DNA from 4 places in the Bradyrhizobium sp. AZCC 1693 genome. Region 3 is predicted to be linked to each of the others. Evidence: predicted binding sites of a transcription regulator. Region 3 holds the regulator's gene; each other region holds the start of a gene.
What was found. Region 3 encodes PhoB, which activates phosphate uptake and scavenging genes when phosphate is short. Its sites were predicted from a motif close to TGTCATNNANCTGTCAT; they were not measured.

Region 1: the regulator PhoB is predicted to act here: its motif matches at 3,209-3,225, upstream of phnC (phosphonate ABC transporter ATP-binding protein).
Region 2: the regulator PhoB is predicted to act here: its motif matches at 5,398-5,414, upstream of V1293_RS14700 (alkaline phosphatase D family protein).
Region 4: the regulator PhoB is predicted to act here: its motif matches at 2,444-2,460, upstream of V1293_RS18190 (YdcH family protein).

The regions. Positions count from the first base shown of each region.
Region 1 is NZ_JAZHSD010000001.1:2,204,189-2,211,800, reverse strand. Features, by position in the region: gene mmsB (multiple monosaccharide ABC transporter permease) at 1-543, shown strand, start outside; gene V1293_RS10790 (DUF1045 domain-containing protein) at 581-1,270, opposite strand; gene V1293_RS10785 (alpha-D-ribose 1-methylphosphonate 5-triphosphate diphosphatase) at 1,291-2,484, opposite strand; gene V1293_RS10780 (transferase hexapeptide repeat family protein) at 2,481-3,146, opposite strand; gene phnC (phosphonate ABC transporter ATP-binding protein) at 3,353-4,168, shown strand; gene phnD (phosphonate ABC transporter substrate-binding protein) at 4,245-5,180, shown strand; gene phnE (phosphonate ABC transporter, permease protein PhnE) at 5,306-6,190, shown strand; gene phnE (phosphonate ABC transporter, permease protein PhnE) at 6,187-7,035, shown strand; gene phnF (phosphonate metabolism transcriptional regulator PhnF) at 7,128-7,612, opposite strand, start outside.
Region 2 is NZ_JAZHSD010000001.1:3,078,179-3,085,790, forward strand. Features, by position in the region: gene V1293_RS14680 (thiolase family protein) at 1-1,001, opposite strand, end outside; gene V1293_RS14685 (hypothetical protein) at 1,293-1,421, shown strand; gene V1293_RS14690 (tripartite tricarboxylate transporter substrate-binding protein) at 1,447-2,430, opposite strand; gene V1293_RS14695 (Gfo/Idh/MocA family protein) at 2,463-3,479, opposite strand; gene V1293_RS14700 (alkaline phosphatase D family protein) at 3,697-5,271, opposite strand; gene V1293_RS14705 (hypothetical protein) at 5,528-5,950, opposite strand; gene V1293_RS14710 (indolepyruvate ferredoxin oxidoreductase family protein) at 6,096-7,612, opposite strand, start outside.
Region 3 is NZ_JAZHSD010000001.1:4,410,404-4,418,015, reverse strand. Features, by position in the region: gene pstS (phosphate ABC transporter substrate-binding protein PstS) at 32-1,042, shown strand; gene pstC (phosphate ABC transporter permease subunit PstC) at 1,236-2,225, shown strand; gene pstA (phosphate ABC transporter permease PstA) at 2,227-3,072, shown strand; gene pstB (phosphate ABC transporter ATP-binding protein PstB) at 3,069-3,890, shown strand; gene phoU (phosphate signaling complex protein PhoU) at 3,902-4,618, shown strand; gene phoB (phosphate regulon transcriptional regulator PhoB) at 4,629-5,333, shown strand; gene V1293_RS21125 (GcrA family cell cycle regulator) at 5,502-6,011, opposite strand; gene V1293_RS21120 (aspartate aminotransferase family protein) at 6,515-7,612, shown strand, end outside.
Region 4 is NZ_JAZHSD010000001.1:3,820,745-3,828,356, forward strand. Features, by position in the region: gene V1293_RS18175 (sensor domain-containing protein) at 1-551, opposite strand, end outside; gene V1293_RS18180 (NAD(P)/FAD-dependent oxidoreductase) at 810-1,913, shown strand; gene V1293_RS18185 (YdcH family protein) at 1,991-2,176, opposite strand; gene V1293_RS18190 (YdcH family protein) at 2,522-2,728, shown strand; gene V1293_RS18195 (hypothetical protein) at 2,937-3,149, shown strand; gene V1293_RS18200 (hypothetical protein) at 3,173-3,424, shown strand; gene V1293_RS18205 (GGDEF domain-containing protein) at 3,537-4,220, opposite strand; gene purE (5-(carboxyamino)imidazole ribonucleotide mutase) at 4,372-4,860, shown strand; gene V1293_RS18215 (5-(carboxyamino)imidazole ribonucleotide synthase) at 4,857-5,960, shown strand; gene aqpZ (aquaporin Z) at 5,986-6,708, opposite strand; gene rpsU (30S ribosomal protein S21) at 6,960-7,265, shown strand; gene V1293_RS18230 (tetratricopeptide repeat protein) at 7,488-7,612, shown strand, end outside.

The DNA of each region.
Region 1 (7,612 bases), 2.2 Mb from region 3:
CCCTTCGGCTTCTTCGTCGCCAAGAGCGCGGTGCTGTTCGCCGTGATCGTGTTCTTCGCCGGCCTGATCGCCTCGCATCGCGGCCTGCCCAACGTGCTGGTGATCATGACGGCGCTGATCGCGCTCTATGGCTTCGTCACCACCCGCACCGTGATTGGCCGCCATATCTATGCCATCGGCGGCAACGCCAGGGCCGCGAGCCTGTCCGGCATCAAGACCGAGCGGCTGACGTTTCTGACCTTCGTCAACATGGGCGCGCTGGCGGCTTTGGCCGGCCTCGTCTTCGCCGCGCGGCTCAATACCGCGACGCCGAAGGCGGGAGCCGGCTTCGAGCTCGACGTCATCGCGGCCTGCTTCATCGGCGGCGCGTCCGCCTATGGCGGCGTCGGCAGGGTCGGCGGCGCGGTGATCGGGGCCATGATCATGGGGGTCATGAACAACGGCATGTCCATCCTTGGCATCGGCATCGACTACCAGCAGGTGATCAAGGGGCTGGTGCTGCTCGGCGCCGTCTGCCTCGACGTCTACAACCAGCGGAGATAGCGCGGCTGGCGGCCTGGCGCGCTGGCACCCGGGGACGTCAGGTCCGCAACTGCCAGCGGCCGATGACCCGAAACCGCGAATTCGGGTTTTCCTGACGGCACAGGGCGATCGCGTCGATCGCGAGCGGCCCGATGCCTGTTGCCGCAAACCTGCCGCGCAGCATCGCCACAACCTGCTCGCGCCGTTCTGCGGGAAGCCGTCCCGTCAGCGTCATGTGGAAGCGAAATTCCTCGAAGACGTAAGGGTAGCCCCAGCGGTCGAGATAGTCGCGCTGCCGCGGCGTCAGCTTGTCGGGATTTCGCCGTGCGCGGTCTTCCGGGCTGAGGGTGGCCCGGAACGAATCGAATGCCTTGGTGGCGTCGCCGGCGAGCAGTTCGAGCTCCGCCGACGGTTCGGCCGGAATCACCGCGATGAAACCGCTGATCGAATCGACGATCGGTTGGATCACCGGTACAGGCCGGACCAGATCCGCGAACAATTGGCATGCCGCAGCAAGCTGTGACTCGGCCTTGCCGTCGGCCAGCGCCATCGGCGCCTTCAGCGTGGCGTGAAAGCCGTATTTGCGCGGATCGTGCGTCAGATCGCGCCAGTCCAATGGGAGCCCATCCGGAAAGGGCAGGTCGTCGCCGCCATGGGCATCGTAGCCGAGCAGCGATGCGCCGAACCGGTCGGGCGCGCTGCCCGGCGTGGCGGTGTAATAGATTGCGTAACGGGGATAGTTTGCCATCGCGCCAGAATAGGGCCCGCTCACGCGGCCGCAACTGCCTTGCGGGGCGCGACGGACGAACGGACGAGACGGTTCGCCTCCGTCAGATGCACGAGGCGTCCCGCTGCAATGACCGCGACGACCCGCGGGCGCAACGGCGCCGTGTCATCGACGAGAATGATGTCGGCGCGCTGTCCCGCGGCGAGCAGGCCGCGATCGGCGAGGCCGGCGGCTCGCGCCGGCGCCGAGGAGATCAATTGCCACGCCTCCGCCAGCGGCAGCACGCCGTCGGCCGCAAGCCGGAAGGCCGCCAGCAGCGGCGCTGGATAATAATAGTCCGACGCGAGCACTGAACAGAGGCCCTTGGCGATCATATCGGAGGCCTTGGTCCAGCCGGTATGGCTGCCGCCGCGCACGACATTGGGCGCGCCGAACACGATGAAGTCGCCAGCCGCGGCGGCCTCGCGGGCGGTTTCCTCGTTGACCGGAAATTCGGCGATGGCAACGCGCTGCGCACGAAAGGCCTGCCGCATCGCCGGGCTTTCGTCGTCGTGTGAAAGCATCCGGACATCAGCCATGCGCGCTGCCTGCGCCAGCCGGGTGATCGACGCCGGTACGTCGTGGCCGCGGGAGATCACGTTTTGCGCCAGGCGATCGAACGCCTCATCGGTGAGACCCGTGCGCTCGACCATTCGGCTGCGTTTCTGCGGCTTGGCGAGGCTCGCCACGGTCGAGTCCATGTGGTCGTTGAATGCGAACAGGTCGACGCGTCCTTGCCCCAGCCAGTCGATGATCTCGCTTTCGGCGTCGAGGTTGTAGGTCTCGTGCCGCAAATGGAAGCGGGTGTCGGCGGCGAGCTGCGGCCGCATCTGCTCGATCGCCTCCAGCAATTTCCGCGCATTGTCCGCGCTGCGCAGGCCAGGCTCCCACGACCAGGTCGTGGCGTGGTAGACGGTCGTGATCCCGTTGCTTACCGCCTGCCGGTCGCTGTCGATCAATGCGACGTCGATCGGAAAATCGACGCCGGGGCGCGGCATCATCTGTCGCTCGAACGCATCGCCATGCAGGTCGACAATGCCCGGCAGCACCAGCAAGCCGCCGGCATCGATGCCGGGCGAACTGTGGCTGCTATCCGTACCCACGGCGACGATCTCGCGGCCGGCAATCCGCAACGTGGTTTTGTGGATCTCATGGCCGAGCAGGGCTCGGCCACCTTCAATGAACAGTTCGGTCACGATGCGGCACTCTGGTTGAATTGCTGACGGACGGATGTTTCGGCCGATTCGTACTTGTCGAGAAAGCCCTCGACATCGAGCTTGCGGAAATCGGGCAGGGCGCGGCGAAGCGTCTCATGGTCCCAGTCCCACCATGCAAGCTCCGCAAGCCGGCCCGCGACGGATTCGGGAAAGCGCCGCCTGATCGGCCGGGCCGGGTTGCCTGCAACGATTGTGTAGGCAGGGACGTCCCTGGTCACGATGGCGCCGGCCGCGATCACTGCGCCGGTGCCGATCGAGCGGCCGGGCAGAATGACCGCGCCGTGGCCGATCCAGACGTCATGGCCGATATGGACGTGATGCCCGCGCCGCCATGCAAAGAAATCGGCATCATCGCTCTCGCCCTGAAAATAGCTGCTGGCACGGTAGGTGAAATGCGCTTGTGATGCCCGGTGCATCGGATGATTGCCCGGGTTGAGCCGCGTCATCGCCGCGATCGAACAGAATTTTCCGATCGTCGTGTAGGTGATCTGCGAATCGTTCACGACGTAGGAATAGTCGGCCATCTCGACTTCGAGCAGGATGGTCCGGGCGCCGACCTCGGTATAGGCGCCAAGCTGGCAGTTGCGCACCGAGGCGGTGGGGTCGACGGCCGGTTCAGTGGAAAGCATCTTGCCGGCCATCGGTGGTGTCCATCAGAAATCGGGGAAAGATCGTTGGCGTCCGCTCGTCTTCGATGCGCTTGATGACAGGATCATGACGGATACGTGACGCCTGCCAAGGCTGTGGACGAGGGCTGTGGAGGAACGCCGCACCGCAGCAGTCGTGTCACACAACTGTTAGATCGAGCCGTTAGCGATGCTCCACGACTGGAACTCTGGAGCATTGCATGCTGGTGGTAGAAGGTTTGACGTGCCGGTTCGGCACCAAGGCCGCAGTGGATAACGCGTCATTTTCGATCGCGCCCGGCAGCTTCGTCGGCGTGATCGGCCGCTCCGGCGCCGGCAAATCCACGCTGCTTCGCATGATCAACCGCCTCGCTGAACCTTCCGAGGGGCGCATCCTCTTTGAAGGCGTTGACGTGACCGCGCTGCGCGGCAAGGATCTGCGGCAGTGGCGTGCGCGCTCCGCGATGATCTTTCAGCAGTTCAATTTGGTCGGCCGGCTCGACGTCCTGACCAATGTGCTGATGGGGCGGCTGGCCGAAATCCCGTCCTGGCGCTCGCTGACGCAGCTTTGGCCCGAAGAGGACAGGGCGCTGGCGATGTCGGCGCTGGAACAGTTCGATATGGCGTCGATCGCCGCCCAGCGCGCCGACCAGCTTTCCGGCGGCCAGCAGCAGCGCGTCGCAATCGCACGCGCGCTGGTGCAAGAACCCGACATCATTCTCGCCGACGAGCCGATCGCCTCGCTCGATCCCCGCAACACGCGGATCGTGATGGATGCGCTGCTGCGCATCAACAAGCATTTCGGTATCACCGTGATCTGCAACCTGCATTCGCTCGATCTCGCGCGAAGCTATTGCGACCGCCTGATCGGCATGGCGGCGGGACGGGTGGTGTTCGATGGCGCGCCCGAGACCCTGACCGATCGTATCGCGCGCGAACTCTACGATCTCGAAGCCGATGACGTCATGGGTGGCGCGCCTGCGCAGGCACCCGGCGCTGCGGCGATGCCTGAACTCGGCACGGCGGCCGCAGCCTGAGTGTCATTTCTGTACGGGTAGCCGGTTGCAAACCTGCATTCGGCGAAGAGGCGTAACCACAACTAGAGGGCTCACCATGATCACTCGTCGTATCGTTCTCGCCGGCGCGGCCGCGCTGGCGTTTACCGCTTCCGCCTTGGCGCAGGACTGGAAGAACAAATATCCGGAACTGACTTTTGCCGTGGTGCCGGCCGAAAACGCCTCGGGCGTGACCGAGCGCTGGACGCCGTTCGTCGCGTATCTCTCCAAGGAACTCGGCGTCAAGGTCACATTACGCATTGCCAACGATTACGCGGCCGTGATCGAAGGCCAGCGCGCCGGCAATATCCATATCGCCAGCTACGGCTCGGCGTCGTTCGCTCGCGCCCGGCTGACCGGCGTCAAGACCGATGCCTTCGCCAACGACATCAATGCCGACGGTTCGACCGGCTATTATTCGGTGTTCTTCGTCAAGGCGTCGAGCCCCTACAAGAACATCGATCAACTGAAGGGCAAGAATCTCGGCCTGGTCGACCCGAACTCGACGTCGGGCAACAACGTGCCGCGCTTCGAACTCGACAAGCTCGGCATTTCCGACGCCGATGGCTATTTCGGCAAGGTCGTCTTCACCGGCAGCCACGAGAACGCCATGCTGGCGCTGTCGCAGGGCACCGTTGAGGTCGCCGCCAATCAGTGGACCAACGACGACGATTCCACGCTCGCCCAGATGCTGCACAAGGGCATGCTGAAGAACGCCGACGGTTCGCCGATGAAGAAGGACGACTTCCGGATCATCCACAAATCGGCCCCGATCATCAACGGGCCCTACGCCTATAATTCGGACCTCCCGGCCGATCTGAAGGCCGCAATTGCCAAGGCTTTCACCGAAGCGCCGGCCAAGGACAAGGCTGCGTTCGACCGTCTGTCCGACGGTCAGAAGAAGGGCTTCAATCCGGCCACCACCAAGGACTGGGATGGCACCGTCGAATTGATCAAGTTCGTCGATGCGTTGCGTAAAAAGAAGGCGTCCTGATCAATAGACCTAGACGAGCCTGGCCGGGTCCAAGCGACCCGGCCTTTTTCTGTCTAACGCCGTTCTGTTTAACACTCGTTCTGTTTAACGCCTATTCTGTTTAACACTTGGGCACAGTGATCCCGATGGCGAATGCCATATCCATCCTTCCAGACCAGCAACTGGCGGTGCTCAACGATACCTATCGCAAGGCGGTCGCGCGCAAACGTTTGAAGGTGATTTTGGCGGCGGCAGTTTTCTTCGCCGCGTTGATTATCGCAGCGATCGGCGCGGAAGTGAATCTGCGCACGCTCTTCAGCTATTTCGGCAACTTCGTCAGCTATTTCGATCGCATTCTTACCCTGGAAGACGGCACGCGGGTATGGACCAATTTCGGTGAATGGTTCTGGGGCTGGCAGAAGTGGCTCAAGATGCTCGGCGAGACCATTCTCATCAGCTATGTCGGCACCCTGACCGGCGCGGTCCTCGCCTTTGTGCTGAATTTCTTCGCCGCGCAGAACACGTCGCCCGCGCCATGGCTGCGCTTCGTCGTCCGGCGTCTCCTCGAGTTCGCGCGCACGGTTCCCGGCATCGTATTCGCGCTGATTTTCGTCATCGCCTTCGGCCTCGGGCCGATGGCGGGCGTATTTGCAATCGCCGTACATTCCGCCGGCGCGCTCGGAAAGTTGTTCTCCGAGATTGTCGAGAACGCCGACATGAAACCGGTAGAGGGTGTGCGCTCGACCGGCGCAAGCTGGCTCTCCTGCATGCGCTTTGCGGTGTTGCCGCAGGTCACGGCGGGTTATGCCAGCTATGCGCTGCTGCGCTTTGAGATCAATGTCCGCGAGGCCTCGGTGATGGGTTTTGTTGGCGCCGGCGGCATCGGGCAGGAGCTCGTCGTCGCGATCCGCAAGTTCTATTACTCCGACGTCAGCGCGATCCTCGTCACCATCATCGTCACCGTCTTCGTCATCGATATCACGACCGGCTGGCTGCGCGGAAAACTGTTCGGCAAGGAGGCTCGCGCATGAGCCAGTTGCCGAAACCGGATACAGGCGCGCTCCGGACCAAATACCCTGATGTCTTCGACCGGCCCGCATCGGCGCGCCTCGCCATGCCGGCGGTGATGTTGGCTGTGTTCGCGATCTTCGTGTTCGGGCTGGTCGATCTCGGCTTCTCGCCGGCCAAACTGGTGTCGGGCCTGAGCCAGCTCGGCTGGATCACGGTGATGATGATTCCACCCGATCCCGGCTCCTCGCTGCCCGCCTATCTCGCAGCCCTCGGTGAGACGCTGTCGATCGCGCTGCTCGGCACGACCCTGGCTGCCGTGGCGGCACTGCCGGTCAGCCTGCTGGCGGCGCGGAACATCATTCCGTCGAACCTGCTTCGCTTCCCGGTGCGGCGGTTCCTTGATTCCATCCGCGGTGTCGATACGCTGATCTGGGCGCTGGTGTGGATCAACGTTGTTGGCCTCGGCCCGTTTGCCGGTGTGCTGGCGATCGCGCTGTCCGACTTCGGCGCGTTCGGCAAATTGTTTTCCGAGGCCATCGAAGCCGCCGACAGGAAGCAGGTCGAGGGGATCAGGGCTTCCGGCGGCGACGCGCTGCACGAAATACGCTTCGGCCTGATGCCCCAGGTGCTGCCTGTTATCGCGGGGCAGGTGCTTTACTTCATCGAATCGAATACCCGCTCGGCCACCATCATCGGTATCGTCGGGGCGGGCGGCATCGGTCTGCAACTGGCCGAGCAAATTCGCGTGCTGGAGTGGCAGAAGGTCTCGTTCCTGATCCTGATGATTTTGGTCGCAGTGGCCGCGATCGACTGGATCTCGGGCAAACTGCGTTTTGCCATCATCGGACAGCGGGCGGTCGCGTAGGTACTTTGTAGGGTGGGCAGAGGCGCGTTAGCGCCGTGCCCACCATTGGCCCGCACAGGCGCCAATGGTGGGCACGCCCCGCTTTGCGGACCCTACAAACCATTCTCTACCAAGAACTCGACGCGCTCCGCTGCAAAACGCGAACGCTTGGTCGTCAGTGGCTCGCCACCAGTATCGACGTCGGTGCTATCGACCACGAGCACCGGACGTCCGAGCGCGAGGTCTAGCCGCGCGGCGTCGGTCGCGTCCACGATACCGGCGGTGATCCGGGTCGACGCGCGGCGAAAATCCCGGATGCCGTAATGCGCCAGCAGCTTGGTCATCGAGCGCAGATTGGCGAACACCTTCCCGGCGTCGGGGAAGCGTTCGGCCGAAAGCCAGGTGGTGCTGACGCAGATGGGCACGCGGTCGGCGAGCCGCACCGATTCGATCCGGATCAGCGGCGCCCCGGTCTTCAATCCAAGCTCTCGCGCCAGCTCGCGCGTGGCTTCTTCCTCCGTCGCGTCGATGAATTGGCCGCGCGGCTCCCGGCCGCCGGCGCCGACGATTTCAGAAAAGCGCGTCCGTGAGCGCAGGG
Region 2 (7,612 bases), 1.3 Mb from region 3:
TACTTCTCGGGATCGATGCCGAGCTGGTCGCGGGAATAGAGGCACTGGCTGGCGAAGGCTTCGTTGAGCTCCCAGAGATCGATGTCGTCGATCTTCAGGCCATTGCGCTTCAACAGCTTCGGCACGGCGTAGATCGGACCGATGCCCATCTCATCCGGCTCGCAGCCCGCCGACGCCCAGCCAACGAAGCGGCCGAGCGGATTGAGCCCGCGCTTCTCGGCGTCCTTGGCTTCCATCAGCACGACCGCCGCCGCACCGTCCGAGAGCTGGCTGGCGTTGCCGGCGGTGACGAACTTGCCGGGGCCCTTGACCGGCTCGAGCTTGGCGAGGCCTTCCATGGTGGTCTCAGGACGGTTGCACTCGTCGCGGTCGACAGTGTAGTCGACGATGCTTTCCGCTTTCGTCGCCTTGTCGACCACCTTCATCTTGGTCTTCATCGGGACGATTTCGTCCTTGAACTTGTTGGCCTGCTGAGCGGCCGCCATGCGGCGCTGCGATTCCAGCGAATATTCGTCCTGATACTCACGGCTGAGCTTGTAGCGCTCGGCGACGATATCGGCGGTGTCGATCATCGCCATGAAGATCGCAGGAGCGATGTTGAGCAACTCCGGATCGACCACTTCCTTCGGCAGCGGGCCGCCGGGCACCGAGATGCTTTCGACGCCGCCGGCAACGATGCATTCAGAACCCTCCGAGCGGATCGAGTTGGCGGCCATCGCGATGGTCTGCAGGCCCGACGAACAGAACCGGTTCACGGATACGCCGCCGGTCGACTTCGGCAATCCGGCAAGCAGCGCGGCCTGACGGCCGATATTGGGCGCGCCATGCGCGCAGTTTCCGAGATAGCAGTCCTCGACGTATTCCTTGTCGACGCCGGCGCGCTCGACGGCGTGCTTGATGGCGTAGGCCGCCATCGACATCGGCGGGGTGATGTTGAACCCGCCGCGGCCGGACTTTGCCAGCCCGGTACGTGCATAGGAAACGATAACAGCTTCACGCATTTTGAAGACCTCCCTTTGATGCGATCCAGTATGGACTGGAGCCCAGCCCGTGTGTAGCGAAAACCCGAATTCCGGCGGACGGAAAAGAAAAGAATCTTCATCAATCCCACGCCGGCGCGTAGCCGGGATTTACACACCGTTTGTCCTTCGGCAAGGCCGTGGTGGCTTGTGAAAAGCGGCGCGCCCGATGCGCGACGAAAGACGCATGAGCCGGCTATTTCACTGAGCGAAATTGACCGCTAATGAGATCGCGCGCGTGCAAGGTGCGGGCAATCAGGACCAGGGGGTGCGATGGTAAGGGCGTTGCGACAATGGCTGGAAACCCATGAACTGCCTGCGATCATCGTCGCGGTGCTCGGCGTGGTCGTAGCGCTCTCGGTACTGATGGTCGTCGGCGGCTATTTTGCGGTGGCTCCCTGAGCGAATTTCACGTGGCGCACTCGTCTCATTTCCCTGTTCCAGCCGCAGCAAGAATGGGTGCCCAGCGTGCGATCTCGGACCGAACAAAGCGATCGAATGCTGCCGGGTTGCGTTCGTCCTTTGCCGGTATCGAGCCACCGAGTTGGGCAATCCGCTCGCGCACAACGTCCTCATCGAGCGCACCGTCGAGCGCATCGGAAAGCCTGGCGATGATTTCGGGCGAAATGCCTTTCGGCGCAAACAGTCCTGCCCAAACGCTCATCTCGTAGCTGATGCCCGCCTCCCTCGCGGTCGGAACATCAGGCAACGTTTCAAGACGTTTCGCGGCAGAGACGGCGAAGGCCTTGACCGAGCCGGCCAAAACCGACTCCGCCACGCTGACCGACTGCTCGCACATGAAATCGACGTGGCCGCCAACCAGATCGTTCAATGCCGGGCCCGAACCGCGATAGGCGACCAGCGCCGGCTTGGCGCCGATTTCCGCGGTGAACAAGAGACACGCCATATGCGAGGACGCGCCGATGCCGCCATGGGCCTGCTTCACCGCGTCACCCCGTTGCCGGAGGCTTGCGACGAACTCCTTCAAGTCCTTTGCCGGGAAATCCTTCCGCGCGATGATGACTGCCGGGGAATGGGCGGTGAAGCCGATCGGCACGAAGTCGGCAACGGGATCGTATTTGAGGTTCGGCGTCAGCACCGGCGCCGCGACATGCGGGCCCATTGCCGCTGCAAGCAGGGTATAGCCGTCGGGTACGGCAGCCGCTACGCGGGCGCTGCCGACGGTGCCGCCGGCGCCGCTGACATTCTCGATGATGATGGATTGCCCGAGGATCTTCGACATCTGGTTGGTGACGATGCGGGCAACAACGTCGCTGGCGCCGCCGGGAGGGAACGGCACCACCACCGTGATCGCCCTGGAGGGATAGTCCTGCGCGGCTACCTCCCCGGCGATGCTGACCAATAGCGTCGCAACCACGAAAACTTTCCAGACACACGTGCCAGGCTTCATAACGCGCGCTCCCATCCTTAGCTGCTGCGCCGTCACATTTTTCCGTCACCGTTCAGTATCTGGGCAATCTCGACCGGGCGTCCCTCGCGCGCCGAGAGAATGCCGGCGCGTACCACGGCGAGCGATCGCGTCGCTTCCTCACCCCCGACTTCGTGCTGGCGCTGCCCGCGCACCGCCGCGGCAAACTCCTCGAGCTCCTCGACCAGAGTGTCGTTATTCGCGCATGGCACCGCAACCGGCTGGCTTTCACCGCGCTTGAGCAGCCGGAGTCCATTGTGCAAATCGTAATAGGCCGTCATGTCCTTGCCGTAGACATTCATCAGGTAGTACTCGGACGCCGAGGCGTAGCTTGCGTTCAGCGTCGAAAGCGCACCGTTCTCATGCTGCAGGATCAGGCTCGCGACGTCGGGATTGTCGCCGGGCAGCACCAGTTGCGCCGACTGTGCCCGTACCGCATGGATTGGCCCGATCAGGTAGGCGAGCACGTCGATGTAGTGGATCCCGATCTGCAACATCACGCCGCCCGGCATGCCCGCGGCCTGGTAGCGCCAGGAGGTGAGATCGACCTTGCCGAGACGATCGCGGCTGATGTTCGCCTCGGCGTTGACGAGCTTGCCGAACCGGCCGGCGTCGATCTGCTGCCTGACATAGCGGAAATGGCTCTCGCGCCGCCGCTGATAGCCGAGCGCCAGCACCACGCCGGCCTTGCGGCAGGCCTCGGTGATGGCGCGGCCGTCGGAGATGCTGTTGGCGATCGGCTTGTCGAGAAAGACGTGCTTGCCGGCGGCTGCGGCAGCGCAGGTCGTCGCCAGATGCACATCGTTCGGCGTGGTGTTGATGATCGCCTCGATCTCGGTATCGGCTAGCAGCGCCTCGTAACTCGCGGCCGGCCGGCAGCGGTACTTTGCCGCGAAATTGTTGCGCTTTTCCTCGGACCGGGTGTAGCAGCCTCGGATCTCGAGCTTGCCCGAGCGCTGGATGGCATCCGCCAGAACATCGGACCACCATCCCATCCCGATACAAGCCACGCGAAGCGGATCGGCGCTCATCACTTTGCCCTCTCCAAGAACTTTGGCCTCCCCCGATCCGGCGGCGAGCGCAAGTCCGAGCGCTACCCCGATCGCATCGGCTCACATCGAAGAAATTGCACGCAACTTCCGGCTGCGATTTTGCACCCCGCCCGTCGGCAAGGCAACCTACCGAAACTATGCGGCGCGAACATGGAGGGGTTATCGGGATCCACCGCTGGTTTCCCGATCGAACGCGTCAGATATGCTGCGCCATGATCTGGCCGGGCCGCGCGTCCGGACGGGGCTCGATATCAACCGACCAGAGGTCGCGGTTGTCGACGTCCTTCAGCGTCACGGTCATCACTTCGGTCTTGCCGTCGATGTCGACGCGGCCGAAAAACTGCAGGCCGAAACAGGGTGCAAGATTCTCGCCCTGCTCCGCGCTGCAGCCCTTCTGGAACGCAGCTTTCGGCCCGAACGTATTGTCGAGCGGAGCCGGCGCCCAGGTACCTGCGTGCAGCGGACCGGAGACGAATTCCCAGAACGGTTCGAAATCCTGGAATGCCGCGCGATTCGGATCGTAATGATGCGCGGCCGTGTAATGCATGTCGGCGGTCAGCCACACCGTGTTGCGGATGCCGGCGCGCTTCATGAACGACAACAGATCGGCGGTCTCGTGCTCGCGCCGCTCCGGCGTGCCATCGCCGAGGGCAATGGCATCCTCGCTGACCAGACCGATCGGCATGTCGGCGGCGATCACCTTCCAGGTCGCGTCCGAAGCCACCAGCGCGCGTTTCAGCCACGCCAGTTGCGCCGCACCAAAGATGCAGGTGTCGCCGCGGTCGTCGCGCTTGTTAAAGGTGGAATCGCGGTAGCTGCGCATGTCGACCATGAAGACGTCGAGCAGCGGGCCGTAGGCGATCTTGCGATAGATACGGCCGTCCTCCTGCGCGGGGGCGGTGCGCATCGGCATGAATTCATGGAACGCGCGGCGGGCGCGCGCGACCAGAAGCGAGCTGCCGTCCTCGGCATAGCCGGTATCGTCGGCCGTGCCGATCGGCGCCCAGTCGTTGGTGACCTCGTGATCGTCCCATTGCGCGAACAAGGGGACGGCGGCGTGGAAGGCGCGAAAGCTTTGGTCGAGCCAGTTGTATTTGTAGTTGCCGCGGAACTGCGCGAGGGTTTGGGCGACGACGGATTTTTCCTCGGTGACGATGTTCCGCCAGATATCGCCACCGGCCAGCTTCAACTCCGATTCCACCGGGCAATCCGCATAGATGTGGTCACCGGAATGGATGAAGAAGTCCGGACGGTTGTCGAGCATGGTGCGGTAAGTCCGCATCCCGCCACGGTTTTCGTCGATGCCCCAGCCTTGCCCCGTCGTATCGCCCGACCAGGCGAACGATACCGACGTTCGCTCTGTCGGCGCGGTACGAAAATGCCCGAGCTGCGTCTCGCCGGCGATGCCGCTCTCGCTGATGTCGTCGAAGCGTACGCGATAAAAAATATCCTGCCCGGGCGGCAGGCCGTCGAGCAGCAGCTTTGCGGTAAAATCGCGATCCGGCAATGCATCGGCGGCAGCCGAGCCAATGATGGTCTTGAAACTCTCGACAACAGAACATTCGACCTGCATCCGCGCCGGCCGGTCGGCGCGCGCCCAGATGACAGCGGAGTCGGCCGAGACGTCGCCCGATTGAATGCCGCTGGTGATGAGCGGCCGGTCCGCGGCGCGGCTGAGGTAAGGTCTGGCGAGGCTGCCGAGACCGGCAACGGTGAATGTTGCGGCGGAGCGGACCAGCAATTGACGCCGGCTCAAGCCTTGTTTGTTCAAGCCTTGTTTGTTCAAGCCTTGTTTGTTCAAGCCTTGGCTTGCGCGTATCGCAATCGGCATCGAAGCACCCTCGTCGAATCACGACGAAGGTGTGCCCGAGCAATTTGAATGTGGGCCGAAGGTTTTACGACAGGTGGATGACGTGGAATCGTAGGGATCGTAGGATGGGTAGAGCGAAGCGAAACCCATCAATCCCTGCGCAGAGGCATGATGGGTATCGCTTCGCTCCACCCATCCTACGAACGACGAACCAATTCTACCGCTGCCAGTCGCAGATGCCGCCGGACTTGCACGGCCAGGTCTGGACCCGGGTGTCGCGCGCCTGCGCGTCGAGCGGATTGGTATGGCGCCGCGCCAGCTTGGTGCGGGCGGCGCCGCGCGGTTTCTCGGCGCGCTCATGTGCTACGTGAGTTGCTACGTGAGCCGCTACCTGAGGCTTGGGCGCGGCGGCCTTCGGCACAACCACGCGCTCCGTCTTCACCGGCCGGGCATCGTTTCTGGCCTCGATCCGGACCGGGGCGAATTGTGTCTCCGGGCCGAGCCGCTTCGGCGAGAGCACGGCTTGGGAAAGATCGAGGCCGAGGATCTCACCCGCCTTGTACTCATCAGCCAGCGCAGCGCTGCCCGACATCAGGAGCCCCGTGCAAAGTGCTGTCGCAATAGCGTTTTTCAGGACCATCGCCGGCCTCCTGAAATCAACCAAAAGGTGAAACTACAACCCACCATGTAGTAAACCGGCCGGACAATTCCAGCCGTTGCCGGCCACAAGGTTACCGGTGAGTGATCCCGGCTGTGGAAAAGTTCACAAGCCGGGTGAACAGCCCCTACTCGGCTGCCTGCGCCACCGGCTGGCCGATCGCAGCTTCCAGGCGCGCGCATTCTCCGCGGAACTTCGCGACACTGGCTTCCTTGACGTGACCGTAGCCGCGAACGAGTTCCGCGGACTTCGCCAGCGCCACCAGACGCGGCCAGTCATGCGGCTTCGCCTTGTCGAGATGACGGAAAATCATCGCGGAATATTCGCCGGGCAATGCCCGTTCCATCCGGCGTTCGGCCGTGTAGCCGAACGGATCGAACGATGTTCCGCGCAGGAACTTGAACCGCGTCAGGAGTTCGAAGGCGCGAAAAATCCAGGAACCGAACTCGCGCTTGCGCAGATGTCCGGTCACCTTGTCGCGCGAAGCCAGCAGCGGCGGCGCGAGGCTGACTTTCACGCCCGGGTTGCCGTCGAACTGTTCCTTCAACACTTTTGCGAACTCGCCGTCGGAATAGAGCCGGGCGACTTCGTATTCGTCCTTGTAGGCCATCAGCTTGAACAGGCCCTTTGCAAAGGCCTCGGTGAGGTCATGCGAGCCGGGCGAGCCCTTGCCTTCGGCCGCGCGAACGCGCTCGACCTCGGCGAGGTAGCGCTTCGAATAGGCCTCATTCTGATAGTCCGTCAGGAACCTGGCGCGGAAAGCGATGCTCTCGTCGAGCGTCCGCTTCGCAGGCTGAGCGCCCGAACTCTTGAAACGCGCGGCGCTGACGACGCGCTGCAGGTCGTGCGCGGCGAGCCGGCCCCAGGAGAACGCCAGCCTGTTCATCTCGATCGCCGCACCATTGAGGTCGATCGCCTTCATGATCGCCTCCAGCGAAAGGGGAATCGCGCCGCGCTGGAACGCGAAGCCGAGCATGAAGGCGTTGGTGGCGATGCTGTCGCCCATCAGCGCCGTGGCGAGCCCGGTGGCATCGAGGATGTCGAGATCGGAGGCGCTGACGGCCCCGTTGAGCGACTCCCGCATCGTCCCCGCCTCGAAGTCGATGTCGGGGTTGATGACGAAGCTCGCGGTCGGCAGCAGGTCAGCATTGACGATCGCCCGCGTCACGCCGCGCTCGGCCCGGCTCAGCGCCGGAATGCCGGTGGCGACCACGATGTCGCAGCCGAGGATGAGGTTGGCGCCGCCGGGCGCGATGCGGACGGTTGCGAGATCATCCGCCTCGGGCGCGATGCGGACATGGCTCATGACGGCGCCGTTCTTCTGCGATAACCCTGTGAAGTCCAGCGTCGAGCACGCCTTGCCGTCGACATGGGCGGCCATGCCGAGCAGCGCGCCGATGGTGATGACGCCGGTGCCGCCGATCCCGGTGACGAGGATGTTGTAGGCGCCATCGAGCGCAGGCGCGGCCGGGACAGGCAGATCGGCGAACAGCGCGGATGGATCGGCCGCGGTACGATCGGCCTTCCTCAGCCTGGCGCCATGCACGGTCACAAAGCTCGGGCAAAAGCCCTCGATGCAGGAAAAGTCCTTGTTGCAGTTCGATTGGTCGATCCGCCGCTTGCGGCCGAACTCGGTCTCCAGCG
Region 3 (7,612 bases):
AGGCGCTTCGCTCACCAGATGGAGACCAACCATGAATTTCCTCAGGACAATCGTCGCCGCCGGCCTGGTCGCCGCGTCGACGTCGGCCTTCGCCGCCGATATCACCGGCGCGGGCGCCACCTTTCCGTTTCCGCTCTATTCGAAGTGGGCCGACGCCTACAAGAAGGAGACCGGCAACGGTCTGAACTACCAGTCGATCGGTTCCGGCGCCGGTATCAAGCAGATCGTGGCCAAGACCGTGACGTTTGGCGCCAGCGACATGCCGCTCAAGCCGGAGCAGCTTGAAAAGGAAGGCATGATTCAATGGCCGCAGGCGATGGGCGCGCTGGTGCCGGTCGTGAACCTCGAAGGCATCAAGCCGGGCGAATTGGTTTTTTCCGGCGAATTGCTCGGCGACATCTATCTCGGCAAGGTCAAGAAGTGGGACGATCCTGCGATTGCCAAGCTCAATCCCAAGGTGAAGCTGCCCTCCGACGCGATCACGGTGGTGCGCCGTTCGGACGGTTCCGGCACCACGTTCATCTGGACCGATTTCCTCTCGAAGAGCAACGCCGAGTGGAAGGCGAAGGCGGGCTCCGGTACCGCGGTCGAGTGGCCGACGGGCGTTGGCGCCAAGGGCAACGAAGGCGTTGCCGGCAATGTCAGCCAGACCAGGAATTCGATCGGCTATGTCGAATATGCTTATGCCAAGCAGAACAAGCTGACCTACGGCGCAATGATCAACAAGGCCGGCAAGACTGTGCAGCCGACGATTGGCGCATTCCAGGCCGCGGCTGCCAATGCCGACTGGGCCGGCGCCAAGAACTACTTCGTCATCCTGACCGACCAGCCCGGCGACGCGTCGTGGCCGATCACGGGCGCGACCTTCATCCTGATGCACAAGGATGCGACCGACAAGGCGGCGTCTCAGGAAGCCGTCAAGTTCTTCAAATGGGCGTTCGAGAAGGGCGACAAGATGGCCGAAGAGCTCGACTACATCCCGATGCCGGACTCGGTCGTCAAGCAGATCGAGAAGACCTGGTCGGCCGAGATCAAGAGCTGAGGTCTCCTGTCCCGGACGCGGTGCAGCGCCCTTTGCGCTGCGCCGCAGAGCCGGGACCCACGCGTCTCAAGAACGCGTCACTCGACAATTGGGCCCCGGCTTAGCAACGCATCGCTACGCGCTGCGTCGCATCCGGGGCACGAGACGGATCGAGCAAGATCGAGTAGAAGTACAGGGGACTAGCGTGGCGGAAATGGCGGTTGAAAGCGACGTAATGGAAGCTGCCGGACCCTACGATCGCGCGAGGGCTCTCAGCGCGTTCAAGCTCGGCGACGTCACCTTCTACTGGATCACGCGCGCCTGCGCGATCTCGGTTCTGCTCATCCTCGGCGGCATCATCCTTTCGCTCATCGTCGGCGCCTGGCCTGCGATCAGGGAATACGGCGCGGCCTTCCTGTGGACGCAGCGCTGGGCGCCGTCGGCCGATCCGCCGGTACTGGGTGCGCTCGGCCCGATCTACGGCACGCTGATCACCTCCGTGATCGCGATGATGATCGCGATCCCCGTCGGCCTCGGCATCGCGGTGTTTTTGACCGAGATCTGCCCGCTCTGGCTGCGCCGCCCGATCGGCCTTGCGGTCGAGCTGCTCGCCGGCATCCCCTCGATCATCTACGGCATGTGGGGCTTCTTCGTGCTCGGGCCGTTCCTGGCCAACACCTTCCAGCCGTTCATGATCAGCGTGTTCGACGGCGTTCCGGTGCTGGGCACAATCTTCGCCGGTCCCCCGTCCTATCTCAGCCTGTTCAACGCGTCGCTGATCCTGGCGATCATGGTGCTGCCCTTCATCACCTCGATCTCGGTCGACGTGTTCAAGACGGTGCCGCCGGTTTTGAAGGAAGCCGCCTATGGCGTCGGCTGCACCACCTGGGAAGTCGTCCGCAACGTCGTCATTCCCTACACCCGGGTCGGCGTGATCGGCGGCATTATGCTGGCGCTCGGCCGCGCGCTCGGCGAGACCATGGCGGTGACCTTCATCATCGGCAATTCGTTCAAGATCCAGTCCTCGATCTTCGCGCCGGGCACCACGATCTCGGCCGCCATCGCTTCCGAGTTCGCCGAAAGCGATGGCCTGCATCAGTCCGGCCTGATCCTGCTTGGGCTACTGCTGTTCGTGCTGACGTTCTTCGTGCTCGCCGCGGCGCGGCTGATGCTGCTGCGGCTGGAAAAGAAGGCGGGGAACTGACATGAACCCGATCTACGCCTCCCGCCGCCGCTTCGACACCATCATCCGCGCGCTGTGCGTCGGCGCCGCTTTGTTCGGCGTGACATGGCTCGCGCTGATCCTGTTCACGCTGTTCTACAACGGCCTTTCCGGCGTCAACCTCGCCGTCTTCACCCAGGATACGCCGCCGCCCGGATCGACCGAGGGCGGGCTTCGGAACGCCATCATCGGCTCGATCATGATGACCGTGATCGGGGTGGGCATCGGCGCGCCGCTCGGCCTGTTCGCCGGCACGTATCTCGCCGAATACGGCAAGCACGACAAGCTGACCTCGGTGATCCGCTTCATCAACGATATTCTTCTCAGCGCGCCCTCGATCATCATCGGCCTGTTCATCTACGGCGCCATCGTGGTGCCGATGGGCGGGTTCTCGGCCTTCGCCGGCTGTCTGGCGCTGGCCGTGATCGTGATCCCCGTGGTGGTCCGCACCACCGAGGACATGCTGGGACTGGTGCCCAACCCGTTGCGCGAAGCGGCCTCCGCGCTCGGCCTGCCGCGTTCGCTGGTGATCCGGCGGATCGCCTATCGTGCCGCGCGGTCGGGCCTGATCACCGGCGTGCTGCTGGCCACCGCCCGAGTCGCCGGCGAGACCGCGCCGTTGCTGTTCACCGCGCTGTCCAACCAGTTCTTCAGCCTGAACATGACCAAGACGATGGCGAACCTGCCCGTCACCATCAACAACTTCGTGCAGAGCCCCTATGTCTACTGGAAGCAGCTCGCCTGGAGCGGGGCCTTGCTGATCACGCTCACCGTACTTGCCCTGAATATTGGCGCGCGCATTCTCGGCGCCGAGAGGACATCCAAATGACCGATCTCTCCGTATCCGTGAGTTCCGCGAGCGGGCCCGTTCCGCAGGTGGCGCTGCCCGAGGCTGCGCCCAAGGTGACCGCGCGCGGCCTGAACTTCTACTATGGCGAGCACCATGCGCTGAAGAACATCAACCTGACGCTCGGCACAAACCGCGTCACCGCCTTCATCGGCCCGTCCGGCTGCGGCAAATCCACGCTGCTGCGGATCTTCAACCGGATGTACGATCTCTACCCCGGCCAGAAGGCGACCGGTCAATTGATGCTCGACCAGACCAACATCCTCGACCCCAAGCTCGACCTCAATCTGCTGCGGGCCCGCGTCGGCATGGTGTTCCAGAAGCCGACGCCGTTCCCGATGACGATCTACGAAAACATCGCCTTCGGTATCCGCCTCTACGAAAAGATCTCCAAGTCCGAGATGGACGGCCGGGTCGAGAAGGCGCTGCGCGGCGGCGCGCTGTGGAACGAGGTCAAGGACAAGCTGAATGCAAGCGGCCTGTCGCTGTCCGGCGGCCAGCAGCAGCGGCTCTGCATCGCCCGCACGGTTGCGGTACGGCCCGAGGTGATCCTGTTCGACGAGCCGTGCTCGGCGCTGGATCCGATCTCGACCGCCAAGATCGAGGAGCTGATCCAGGAACTGGCGGAGGACTACACCATCGCGATCGTCACCCATAACATGCAGCAGGCGGCCCGCGTCTCCGACAAGACCGCCTTCATGTATCTCGGTGAACTGATCGAGTTCGACGACACCAGCAAGATTTTCACCTCGCCCGGCGATCGCCGCACGCAGGACTACATCACCGGCCGTTTTGGTTGAGGAGATAACACATGGGTTCTGAACACACCGCCAAGGCGTTCGACAGCGATCTCCAGGAACTGACCCGTCTCGTCGCCGAGATGGGTGGCCTGTCGGAGCGCATGATCACCGAATCCGTCGACGCGCTGGTCCGTCGCGACGTAGCGCTTGGCAAGCGCGTCGTCGCCGCCGACGTCGAGATCGACCGCCTGCAGCATCTGATCGAGGAACGCGCGGTGCTGACCATCGCCCGCCGCCAGCCGATGGCGATCGACCTGCGCGAAATCGTCGGCGCCATGCGGGTCGCCACCGATCTGGAACGGATCGGCGACCTCGCCAAGAACATGGGCAAGCGCGTCGCGGCGCTGGAGAACGATTTCCAGCCGCTCAAGCTGATGCGCGGCCTCGAACACATGACCGACCTGGTGCTGTCGCAGGTCAAGTCGGTGCTGGACGCCTATGCGGCGCACGATCTGCCGGCGGCGATGGCGGTGTGGAAGGGCGACGAGGAAGTCGACGCCATCTGCACCTCGCTGTTCCGCGAACTCCTGACCTACATGATGGAAGATCCGCGCAACATCTCGTTCTGTATTCATTTGATGTTCTGCGCCAAGAACATCGAGCGGATCGGCGATCACGCCACCAACATCGCCGAAACCGTGTTCTACATGATCGAGGGTCAGCAGATGCTCGACGAGCGCCCGAAGGGCGACATGACGACGTTTGCCACCACCGTACCGAACACTTGAGGACAGCAGAATGAGCGCGCGCATTATGGTGGTCGAGGACGAGGAAGCGCTGACCACGCTGTTGCGCTACAACCTCGACGCCGAAGGCTATGAGGTCGAAACCGTCGGCCGCGGCGACGATGCGGATACGCGGCTGAAGGAGCGCGTGCCCGATCTCGTCGTGCTCGACTGGATGCTGCCGGGGCTGTCCGGCATCGAGCTCTGCCGCCGCCTGCGCGCCCGGCCGGAGACCAAGCAATTGCCGATCATCATGCTCACGGCACGCGGCGAGGAGAGCGAGCGGGTGCGGGGCCTGGCGACCGGCGCCGACGATTACATCGTAAAACCGTTCTCGGTGCCGGAACTGCTGGCGCGGGTGAAGGGCCTGTTGCGGCGCGCAAGCCCCGAGCGGCTCGCCACGGTGCTCACCTATGGCGACATCGAACTGGATCGCGAGAAACGCCGCGTCGCGCGTTCGGGCCGCCAGATCGATCTCGGCCCGACCGAGTACCGCTTGCTGGAATTTTTCCTCGAACATCCCGGCCGCGTCTTCAGCCGCGAGCAATTGCTCGACAGCGTCTGGGGCCGCGACATCTATATCGACGAGCGCACCGTCGACGTCCATATCGGCCGTCTGCGCAAACTGCTCAATCCCGGCCGCGAGCAGGACCCGATCCGCACCGTGCGCGGCGCGGGTTATGCGCTGGATGACCGGTTTGCGAAGGTGGAGCCGTAAGGCTCCAGCGCGTCACCCGCACTCCATCGTCGTCCCCGCGAACGCGGGGACCCATAACCACAAATCTCGATTGTTGAAATGCGCTGGAGCCCCAGCGTGACATAACCACGAACGCCTGTGGTTATGGGTCCCTGCGTTCGCAGGGACGACAACTGCTGCCGCGTGCCCTTACCTTGTCTGCTTCGGCGCCTGCCGCCGCCGGTCGGCGGCGGGCTGATAGGCGATGCGCGAGTGGTGCGCGCAATAGGGCAGGCCGGTAAGCGCCCTGCCGCCGCAGAAGAAGAATTCCGGGCTCGAGGGATCGCCGACCGGCCAGTGGCAGGTCGCCTCGTTCAGTTCGAGCAGCGACAGCCGCTGGCTCATCGGCACCACGTTGTCGAAGGCGATCGGATCCGGCTCCATCTCGACCTCGAAGGCGTGCGCAAGCGCGGTGTTGCCGCGCGAGACCGGGCGCGACACCCGCATCATCTGTTGCGCCGGGCGCGCCTTGCGCTGCCGCGGGGCCGCCGAGGAGGGGCTCTTGGCGCGGCCGGACAGGCCCAGCCGGTGCACTTTGCCGATCACAGCGTTTCGCGTCACATTTCCGAGTTCCGCGGCGATCTGGCTGGCCGATAATCCGGCTTCCCAGAGCTTTTTCAGTTGCTCGACGCGATCGTCGGACCAGGTCAATACCGTCATCGCATTCTTCCCTTCGCATCGCGCCGGCCAATCAGGGGCAGCGCTGGCGACGTCATTCGTCTCAAAAATCCCTGCGGTCAGAATCCCTTAGCCCTCGCCGGGCGCGAAAACCGCGCCCGAACGTTTACGCCGTACAAAATGGACTCTAGGGATCAGAACTGCCGCACGAGATGTCGTACCCGACAGCCCAAACGCTACAATATGGCGTGACTCGGGCGCAAGAGTCCGGGCCCGCGCGTCCACATGTTCCGACATCTAGGCATTGCACTGCGTGTTTTCCACCACACCGCAATCTTACGGATTTCCTTAATCTTGCGGTGCAGGAAAGGCGGCTTCGTGGCGTGTTGACAGCGCCCCCCGCCCACATAGAATACCTCGCACGTGCCGCCCTTAAGAGGCGGCACGTTTCGTTTTCGCAAGACCGGCCGTTGCCGCGTTCGCGCCAATGCACGCGTGTGCTCCGCGGCAGGTCTTACCTTCAGTGCAAACCTTTTGTGATCGCCATGACCAATAGCGCCACGTCGCATCTGCTCCCCGTCTTTGCCAGGGTCGATCTCGGCTTCGAAAGCGGCGAGGGCTGCTGGCTGACCGCGACCAATGGCGAGCGCTATCTCGACTTCACCTCGGGCGTCGCGGTCAATGCGCTGGGTCACTGCCATCCGCATCTGATCAAGGCGCTGCAGGAACAGTCGACAAAACTCTGGCACATGTCGAACCTGTTCAAGAGCCCGGATGGCGAGAAGCTTGCCGCGCGGTTGTGCGAACAGAGCTTTGCCGACCTCGTGTTCTTCTGCAATTCCGGTGCGGAAGCGATGGAAGGCGTGATCAAGGTCGTGCGCCGCTATCAATTCTCCAAGGGTCATCCCGAACGCTATCGGCTCATCACCTTCGAGGGCGCGTTCCACGGCCGCACGCTCGGCACGCTCGCCGCAACCGGCTCCGCCAAATATCTCGAAGGTTTTGGGCCGCCGATGGACGGCTTTGACCAGGTGCCGCACGGCGATCTCGAAGCGGTGAAGAAGGCGATCGGGCCGCACACCGCGGGCATTCTGATCGAGCCGGTGCAGGGCGAGGGCGGTGTGCGCTCGGCGCCGCAATCCTTCTTCAAGGCGCTGCGCCAGCTCTGCGACGAGCACGGCCTGCTGCTGGCGTTCGACGAGGTGCAGACCGGCATGGGCCGCACCGGCGATCTCTTCGCCTACAAGCGCGTCGGCGTGACGCCGGATGTGATGTCGCTGGCGAAAGCGCTCGGCGGCGGCTTTCCGATCGGCGCAGTGCTTGCCACCGCGGAAGCCGCTTCCGGCATGACGCCGGGCTCGCACGGCTCGACCTTTGGCGGCAATCCGCTGGCGATCGCGGCCGCCAATGCTGTACTCGACGTGATGTTGAAGCCCGGCTTCTTCGATCACGTGCAGAAGATGTCGCTGCTGCTGAAGCAGAAACTGGCCTCCGTGGTCGATCGTTATCCCGCCGTGCTCTCGGAAGTGCGCGGCGAGGGACTCCTGGTGGGCGTCAAGGCCGTGGTGCCGTCGGGCGACCTCGTCAATGCACTGCGCGGCGAGAAATTGCTCACCGTCGGCGCCGGCGACAATGTGGTGCGG
Region 4 (7,612 bases), 590 kb from region 3:
TTGAAGATCTTCGAAAGCACCGATCGCCCGCCCGGCAGTTCGGTGACGACGCCTTCCGGGCGGCGGGCAAGCTTGCTGAACTCCTCGACGGTGAGATTGAGCAGGCCCCGTCCGCGGCGCAGTTCGAGCAGTTCGCGGCCGGTCATGGAGCTCGAAATCTCGGCGCGGCTGAGCCCGTACATTTCGAGAAAGCGGTCGTTGCAGAAGACCACGCGGTTTTGCGCGTTGGTCATCATCACGCCCTGGTTGAGCGTATTGAGCGCCGAGCTGATGAATGCGCTGCGCTGCAATTGGGCGCTCTTGGCCCCGCGCAACGCCGTCAGTGCCCAGATCCCGATCGCAACCAGGAAGGAAACGACGGCGATGCCCCCGAGCAGGAGCTCCCACACCAGATTGGGATCCAATTCGCCGATATAGCTCGCCGGGGCAAAGCCCGCGGAAGGCGCGGCAGCCCACGCAAGTCCGCACGGCGCCGCAAGGGCGAGCAGACAGACGAGGGCCTGCGCCGGAATCGAATTCTTCCGTCCTGCCTGCCGGTTCCTGTCAGCCATTACCCACCCGAGGTTTGCGGGCGGAGTGTCTGGCTTGACGGGTTTGGATCGGGTAAATGACTACCCCTGCAATTCTAAAATGCGACCCAAATTACGGCAATTGGCCTGACATGATTAATGCTTCACTAACGGGACTGCGTTCGAGGCGTATTTCGAGCCGAACCAACGGGTTGTTTGACTGCTCCGGCGGACGAAACGACGATTGCCGAGCGTGGCAAGCGCCGATCTCCACGCCGGACTCTCAGGTCCGAAGCTGACATGGACAAAGTCGATTGCGTCATCGTCGGAGCGGGGGTGGTCGGGCTTGCGATCGCGCGACGGCTGGCCCAGGCGGGCCGCGAAGTAATCGTGCTCGAGGCCACTGAGGGCATTGGCACCATCACCTCCTCCCGCAACAGCGAGGTGATCCACGCCGGCATCTATTACCGCGCCGGCAGCCTGATGGCGCAGATGTGCGTGAGCGGCAAGCGTGCGCTTTACCAGTATTGCCGCGACCACGGCATTCCCCATCGCAATTGCGGCAAGTTGATCGTGGCGACGACACCAGGCGAAACCGAAAAACTGCAGTCGATCCGGGCGCATGCCGAAGCCAATGGCGTCGACGATCTGCAGTTGCTGACGGGCGAGGCGGCACGGGCGCTGGAGCCGGCGTTGAACTGCGATGCGGCCCTGCTCTCGCCGTCCACCGGCATCATCGACAGCCACGCCTACATGCTGGCGCTGCGGGGCGATGCGGAGGAAGCGGGCGCAGCTTACGCATTCCATACGCCACTGTTGCACGCCCGGGCCGCCGCCGGCCGGATCGAAATCGAAGCCGGCGGCGAAGCGCCGATGACGCTTGCATGCAACCTGCTCGTCAACGCGGCGGGGTTGGGCGCTCCCGCATTGGCGCGCAGCATCGAAGGCATGCCGATCGGGCTGATTCCCTGCGCCTATCTGGCCAAGGGCAATTATTTCAGCTGCAGCGCGCGGGCCCCATTTTCACACCTGATCTATCCGGTGCCGGAGCCCGGCGGGTTGGGCGTGCACCTGACGCTCGACATGGCGGGACAGGCCCGTTTCGGCCCCGACGTGGAATGGGTCGAGAGCATCGACTATGCGGTGGATCCGGCCCGTGCCGAACGATTCTATCCGGCGATCCGGCGCTACTGGCCGACGCTGCCAGACGGCGCGCTGATGCCGAGCTATTCCGGAATCCGGCCGAAGATCGTGCCGCCGGCCGTCGCTACCCAGGATTTTCTGATTCAGGGCCCAGCCGATCACGGCGTCGCCGGACTGATCAATCTGTTCGGTATCGAATCGCCAGGACTGACGTCATCGCTCGCGATCGCCGATCATGTCGGCGCGCTGGCGGCGAAATAACAAGCCGCGCGCGGACGAATGAGCGCATCGGCGCCCATCCGGTCGCGGAGGGAATTTTCGATACTTTGCTGGACTGATTAGTGGAGAGTTTCTTCGGCGGTCTGCTTCAACCGCTCGATCTCATCCTTGACCATCAACTTGCGGCGCTTCAACTCGACAATTTGCAGGTCGTCTGTGGAAAGGTGCACGAGCGCTTCGTGCAATTCATTCTCGAGGATCTTGTGTTTACGTTCAAGTTCAACAAGATGCGCCTGTAGTGCCATACGAAATCTCCTCGGTGGGTGAACCCAGATTCGATCCGGACGCGGGAGTGTACACCAGACCGCGAATCTGTCGATGGGTATCCAGAATCGCGCCTGTCATATTTTCGGATTTATCTGTAACCAATCGTGAGTATGGGAACCCGATCAGCTTGCGGACCGGCCTCGCAGGGACGATATTCACTGCCAGCCTTGAGCATGATCATGATCCGGAAAAGTGGGTGCCGATTTTCCGGGAAGATCAGGCTCAAATCAAACAGATAGAGCGGGATGACAATTCGAAGAAAAGTCATCACGCTATAGGATAATCCGTTCACAACCTCATCGCGCTTTCAGCTAACGTACACCATGACCGACGATGATGAGCGCGAGCTTGAAAACGAGCTCGCCCGGCTGCAGCAGGAGCATCGTGATCTCGATGCGGCGATCGACGCGCTGCATCAGTCGCCGGCGCCGGACTTGCTTCGGCTGCAGCGGCTGAAGAAACGCAAACTGCAATTGCGCGACCGCATCGCCTTCATCGAAGACCAGATCACGCCCGATATCATCGCCTGATTGTTGCGCTTGCCTGGCTCGGCCATCGGCTCGCGAAAGCGTCCGTTTTCCGGCAGATCTTTTCCCCGACATCCACACAGCCCGGCCTCGCGAAGAATCTTGCCGGGCGGCCGACCGAAAAACCGGTTTCCGGTTGGCGGATGCGACTTGACTCTTCTAGAACAAAAAGAGAACATGCCGTCTTGCCGCCAGCCTCGGGAGTCCCGCCATGTCCGTCACCTCGCCCCTGCCCGACAACAACCGCTACGAGCAGGCCTGCGACCAGGCCATCGCGATGTGCGACGGCAATCTCCGCTCGACCATCAAGGCGCTGATCATGGCGAACGAGTATCTGGAAACCGAACTGGAGGAATTGCAGGCGGCAATCGCCGCCGGCTGTGTGCCGGCGCGAACCTCCCATGCGGAGAGCGACGCTGCCTGATCCATCAAACCCGGAGCGAACCAATGGCCGATGTCACTTATTACGTCGCAATGCCATTCCTGCAGGACGATAGCGGCTCGCCGATGGCGGGAGCCGCGGAAGAATGCCAGAGCCCGACGACGGCGTTACGGCGCGCCGAGATGATGTCGCGAATGGCCGGCAGCATCGGCGCCGTCGCCTTCAGCCGCAGCGGCGATCCGATGATCGGCGAATTCGGCGACGCGAAATTGCTGCGCAAGTTCGGCAATGTGCCGGATGATCTCAGCGGGCTGTAGGCATCGTCGGGATTCGTAAGGTGGGCAAAGCGCAAACGTGCCCACCATCATGCTCGCCAGAGAGACGTTGGGCACGGCGTAAGAACGCCTTTGCCCACAGATCTCCAGCTCTTCACGACGCCTCGTGCCGCCGCAGCGCCTTGCGCACATACATGGCGCTGTCAGCCGCTTCCAGCGCGCGGCCGGCTTCGGAATGGGTATCGAGAACGGAGACGCCCGCGGAGGCGCCTGCGGTAATGGTGCGGCCGTCGAAGTCGAAGATGAGGCGATCGATCGCTTCCTCCAGCGCGGCCGCCTTGGCCCTGGCATCGGTCTCGCTGAGATTCCACAACAGCAGCGCGAACTCGTCGCCGCCGAGCCGGCCGACCACGTCGGAAGCGCGCACCTGCGCGAGCAACGTCGTGACGATGGCCTTGAGCACCTGGTCGCCTGCGGCGTGTCCGAAGGCGTCGTTGATCGGCTTCAAGCGATCGACGTCGAGCACGACCAGGGCGCCGCCGGCGCGATAGCGCTTGATGTAGGCAATCGCACGATTGAGTTCGCGCTCGAAGCCACGCCGGTTCGGAATACCCAGCAGGAAGTCGGTATCGGCAGAGGCCTGAAGTTCCTCGATCTGCGCCTGCGTCCGGGCCAGTTGCGCCTTCAGCCGGCGAATCGTCGTCTTGGTGCCGTTGGACACCGCCGGCGGCCGGGATCCCGGCGCGGAAGACCGCCGCGGCGCGCTTTTTCGCCCGGAAGCCTCGCTTTTGGGGCGTTTTCCGGCCCTGGAGGCGGTCGCCCTGGTTTTCTTGCTCATGGCCTTCCCTGTGCAGGCTTGCTTATGAAGGCTTGCCGGGATTCACCAAGACAGGATAGTCCATTCCTGATCCCTTGCCACGCCTTGGATGAGCCCCGGGCCGACCCTATAATCGGCCTATGTTTCTGGATTCCCGAACAGAATTGACGAGATGACCGCACCCATCGCCATCATCATGGGCAGCCAGTCCGACTGGGAGACCATGCGCCACGCCGCCGAAACGCTGACGGCGCTCGGGATCGACTGCGAAAAGCGCATCGTCTCGGCCCACCGGACCCCGGACCGGTTGTTCGCCTTTGCCAAGGGCGCCAAGGCCCAGGGCTTCAAGGTCATCATCGCCGGCGCCGGTGGCGCTGCTCATCTGCCCGGCATGGCGGCGGCGCTGACGGAACTTCCCGTGTTCGGCGTTCCCGTCGAATCCAAGGCGCTGTCGGGGGTCGATTCGCTGTACTCGATCGTGCAGATGCCGGCCGGCGTTCCCGTCGGCACGCTGGCGATCGGCAAGGCCGGCGCCATCAATGCCGCGCTGCTGGCAGCTGCCGTGCTGGCGCTGAACGACGCCGCACTGGCAACGCGATTGGCGGCCTGGCGCAAGCAGCAGACCGACGCCGTCAAGGAGCGTCCGGAGGGATCAGCGTGACGGCTTCAGGCAGGGTGAAGCTGAAGCCGGGCGACACCATCGGAATTCTCGGCGGCGGACAATTGGGCCGGATGCTTGCCATGGCCGCGGCGCGCCTTGGCCTCAAATGCCAGGTGTTTTCGCCGGACCCGGACTCGCCCGCCTTCGACGTGGTGCTGAACGCGACCTGCGCCGAATATGCCGACGTCGAGGCGCTCGAGCTGTTCGCCAACGATGTCGACGTCATCACCTATGAATTCGAGAACGTGCCAGCCGCCACCGCCATGGTGCTGGCCGCGCGCCGTCCCGTATTGCCCGCGCAGGAGATCCTGGAGACCACGCAGGACCGGCTGATCGAAAAGGACTTCATCAAGCGGCTCGGCATCGGCACCGCCGACTATGCCGACGTGTCGTCGGTGGAAACCCTGCAGAGCGCCATCGCGCGCATCGGCCTTCCCGCCGTGATCAAGACCCGCCGCTTCGGCTATGACGGCAAGGGCCAGGCGATCATCCGCGAGGGCGACGACCCCGCTCAAGTCTGGGAAGACCTCGGCACCAAATCCGCGATCCTCGAAGCCTTCATTCCGTTCGAGCGCGAGATTTCCGTGATCGCCGCGCGCTCGGCGGACGGTGAAGTCGAATGTTACGATGTCACCGAAAACGAGCACCGCGATCACATCCTGAAATTCTCCCGCGTGCCCGCCGCGATATCAGATGTGCTGGCCGCAGACGCGCGTGCCGTCGCCGAGAAGATCGCCAACGCCCTGGACTATGTCGGCGTGCTCGCGGTCGAGTTGTTCGTCGTTGCCGAAAACGGCGGACCGCATGTACTGGTCAACGAGATTGCGCCGCGGGTGCATAATTCCGGGCACTGGACGCTGGACGGCGCCTCGATCTCCCAGTTCGAGCAGCACATCAGGGCGATCGCCGGCTGGCCGCTCGGCAAGCCGGTTCGTCACGGCGAGGTCACCATGACCAACCTGATCGGCGACGATATCCTCGATTACGAGCAATGGCTGACTAGACCGGGCGCCACGGTTCACCTCTACGGCAAGGGCGCGCCGCGGCCTGGCCGCAAAATGGGCCATGTCACCGAAGTGGCCCAGGTCTTCAAGAAATAGCGCGCCCGCCGGGCGTGTTTGCAGATCAGGCCGTCTTCAAGCCTTCCACCACGCCGGCTGGCTCCTCGCTGAGCCAGCGATAGATCACGCCGCCGAGCGCACCGCCGATCAGCGGCGCGACCCAGAACAGCCAGAGCTGCGCCAGCGCCCAGCCGCCGACGAACAGCGCGGGCCCGGTGCTCCGCGCGGGATTCACCGACGTGTTGGTGACGGGAATGCTGACGAGATGAATCATCACCAGCGCCAGGCCGATGGCGAGCGGCGCAAAGCCCGCGGGCGCCTTGCCGTGGGTGGCGCCCATGATGATGAACAGGAACATCATGGTCATCACCACCTCGGTGATGAAACAGACCATCATGTTGTACTGCCCGGGCGAATGCGCGTCATAGCCATTGGAGGCAAAGCCCTTGGCGAGATCGAAGCCGGGCGCGCCGCTTGCGATCACATAGAGCAACGCCGCGGCCGCGATAGCCCCGATCACCTGCGCGATCACGTAAGGAACGATCTGCTGCGCCGGAAACCGTCCGCCGGCCGCGAGGCCGATCGTGACGGCGGGATTGAGATGGCAGCCCGAGATGTGGCCGATGGCATAGGCCATGGTGACGACGCTCAGACCGAACGCCAGGGATACGCCGACCAGGCCAATTCCGACCTGTGGGAAGCCGGCGGCGATGACCGCGCTGCCGCATCCCGCAAAAGTGAGCCAAAACGTGCCGATCGCTTCAGCGGTATATTTTTTGGTGTTCATACTCGCCTCCCGCATGTTTAGGTTGCAGGATGCTAGGGAGCGTCCGTGAAGGGCTCGTTATTTGAAGAAACCGGGGTACGCCGGCCGAATCCGCCGATATTAGTGGGTTTCCTGGGCCGGAAACTGCCTTCCCAGGTGGACAATAGCGGTTTTGTCTGCTACATGCCCGCGCTCAGGGTTGAGGGCCAGGCCTTTTGCCGGCCCTTCACTTTACCAGAATTCCTATCCGATCAATTGAAAGAGGATGCCGCGTGCAGGTTCTCGTCCGCGATAACAATGTCGATCAAGCCCTCAAGGCGCTGAAGAAGAAGATGCAGCGCGAGGGTATCTTCCGCGAGATGAAGCTCCGCGGGCACTACGAAAAGCCCTCCGAGAAGAAGGCCCGTGAAAAGGCCGAAGCCGTGCGCCGCGCGCGCAAGCTGGCCCGCAAGAAGCTGCAGCGCGAAGGCCTGCTGCCGATGAAGCCGAAGCCAGTGTTCGGCGCAGGTCCCGGTGGCGACCGTGGTGGCGCTGGCGGCCGTGGCGGCCCGGGCGCAGGTCCGCGCGGACCGCGCTGAGCATCCACAGAAATTTGAATTGAAAAACGCGGGCTTCTGGCCCGCGTTTTTTTGTTTTCGCCATCGCAGATCCCGCAGGATCGAATAAGCGGCGCTGGGCGCGCATGGCGCAATCGATCGCTCGAATCTCCTTCGCCGGCCGTTGCGGCCATTTTTGACGTATGCATTTTGCAGTCCGTCGGGTTACCTATGCCGTATTCGAACGCGAGAGTATTCCGCTGCATGGCCGGTAACGATTGCAATGCCTTCCCCCGCGCCTCACGCTTCACGGCCGTACCTGTCGCGCTGCTCGCAATCGCGCTCCCGCTCAGCGGCTGTTCGTTCGACCTGGGATCATGGGGGGCGGA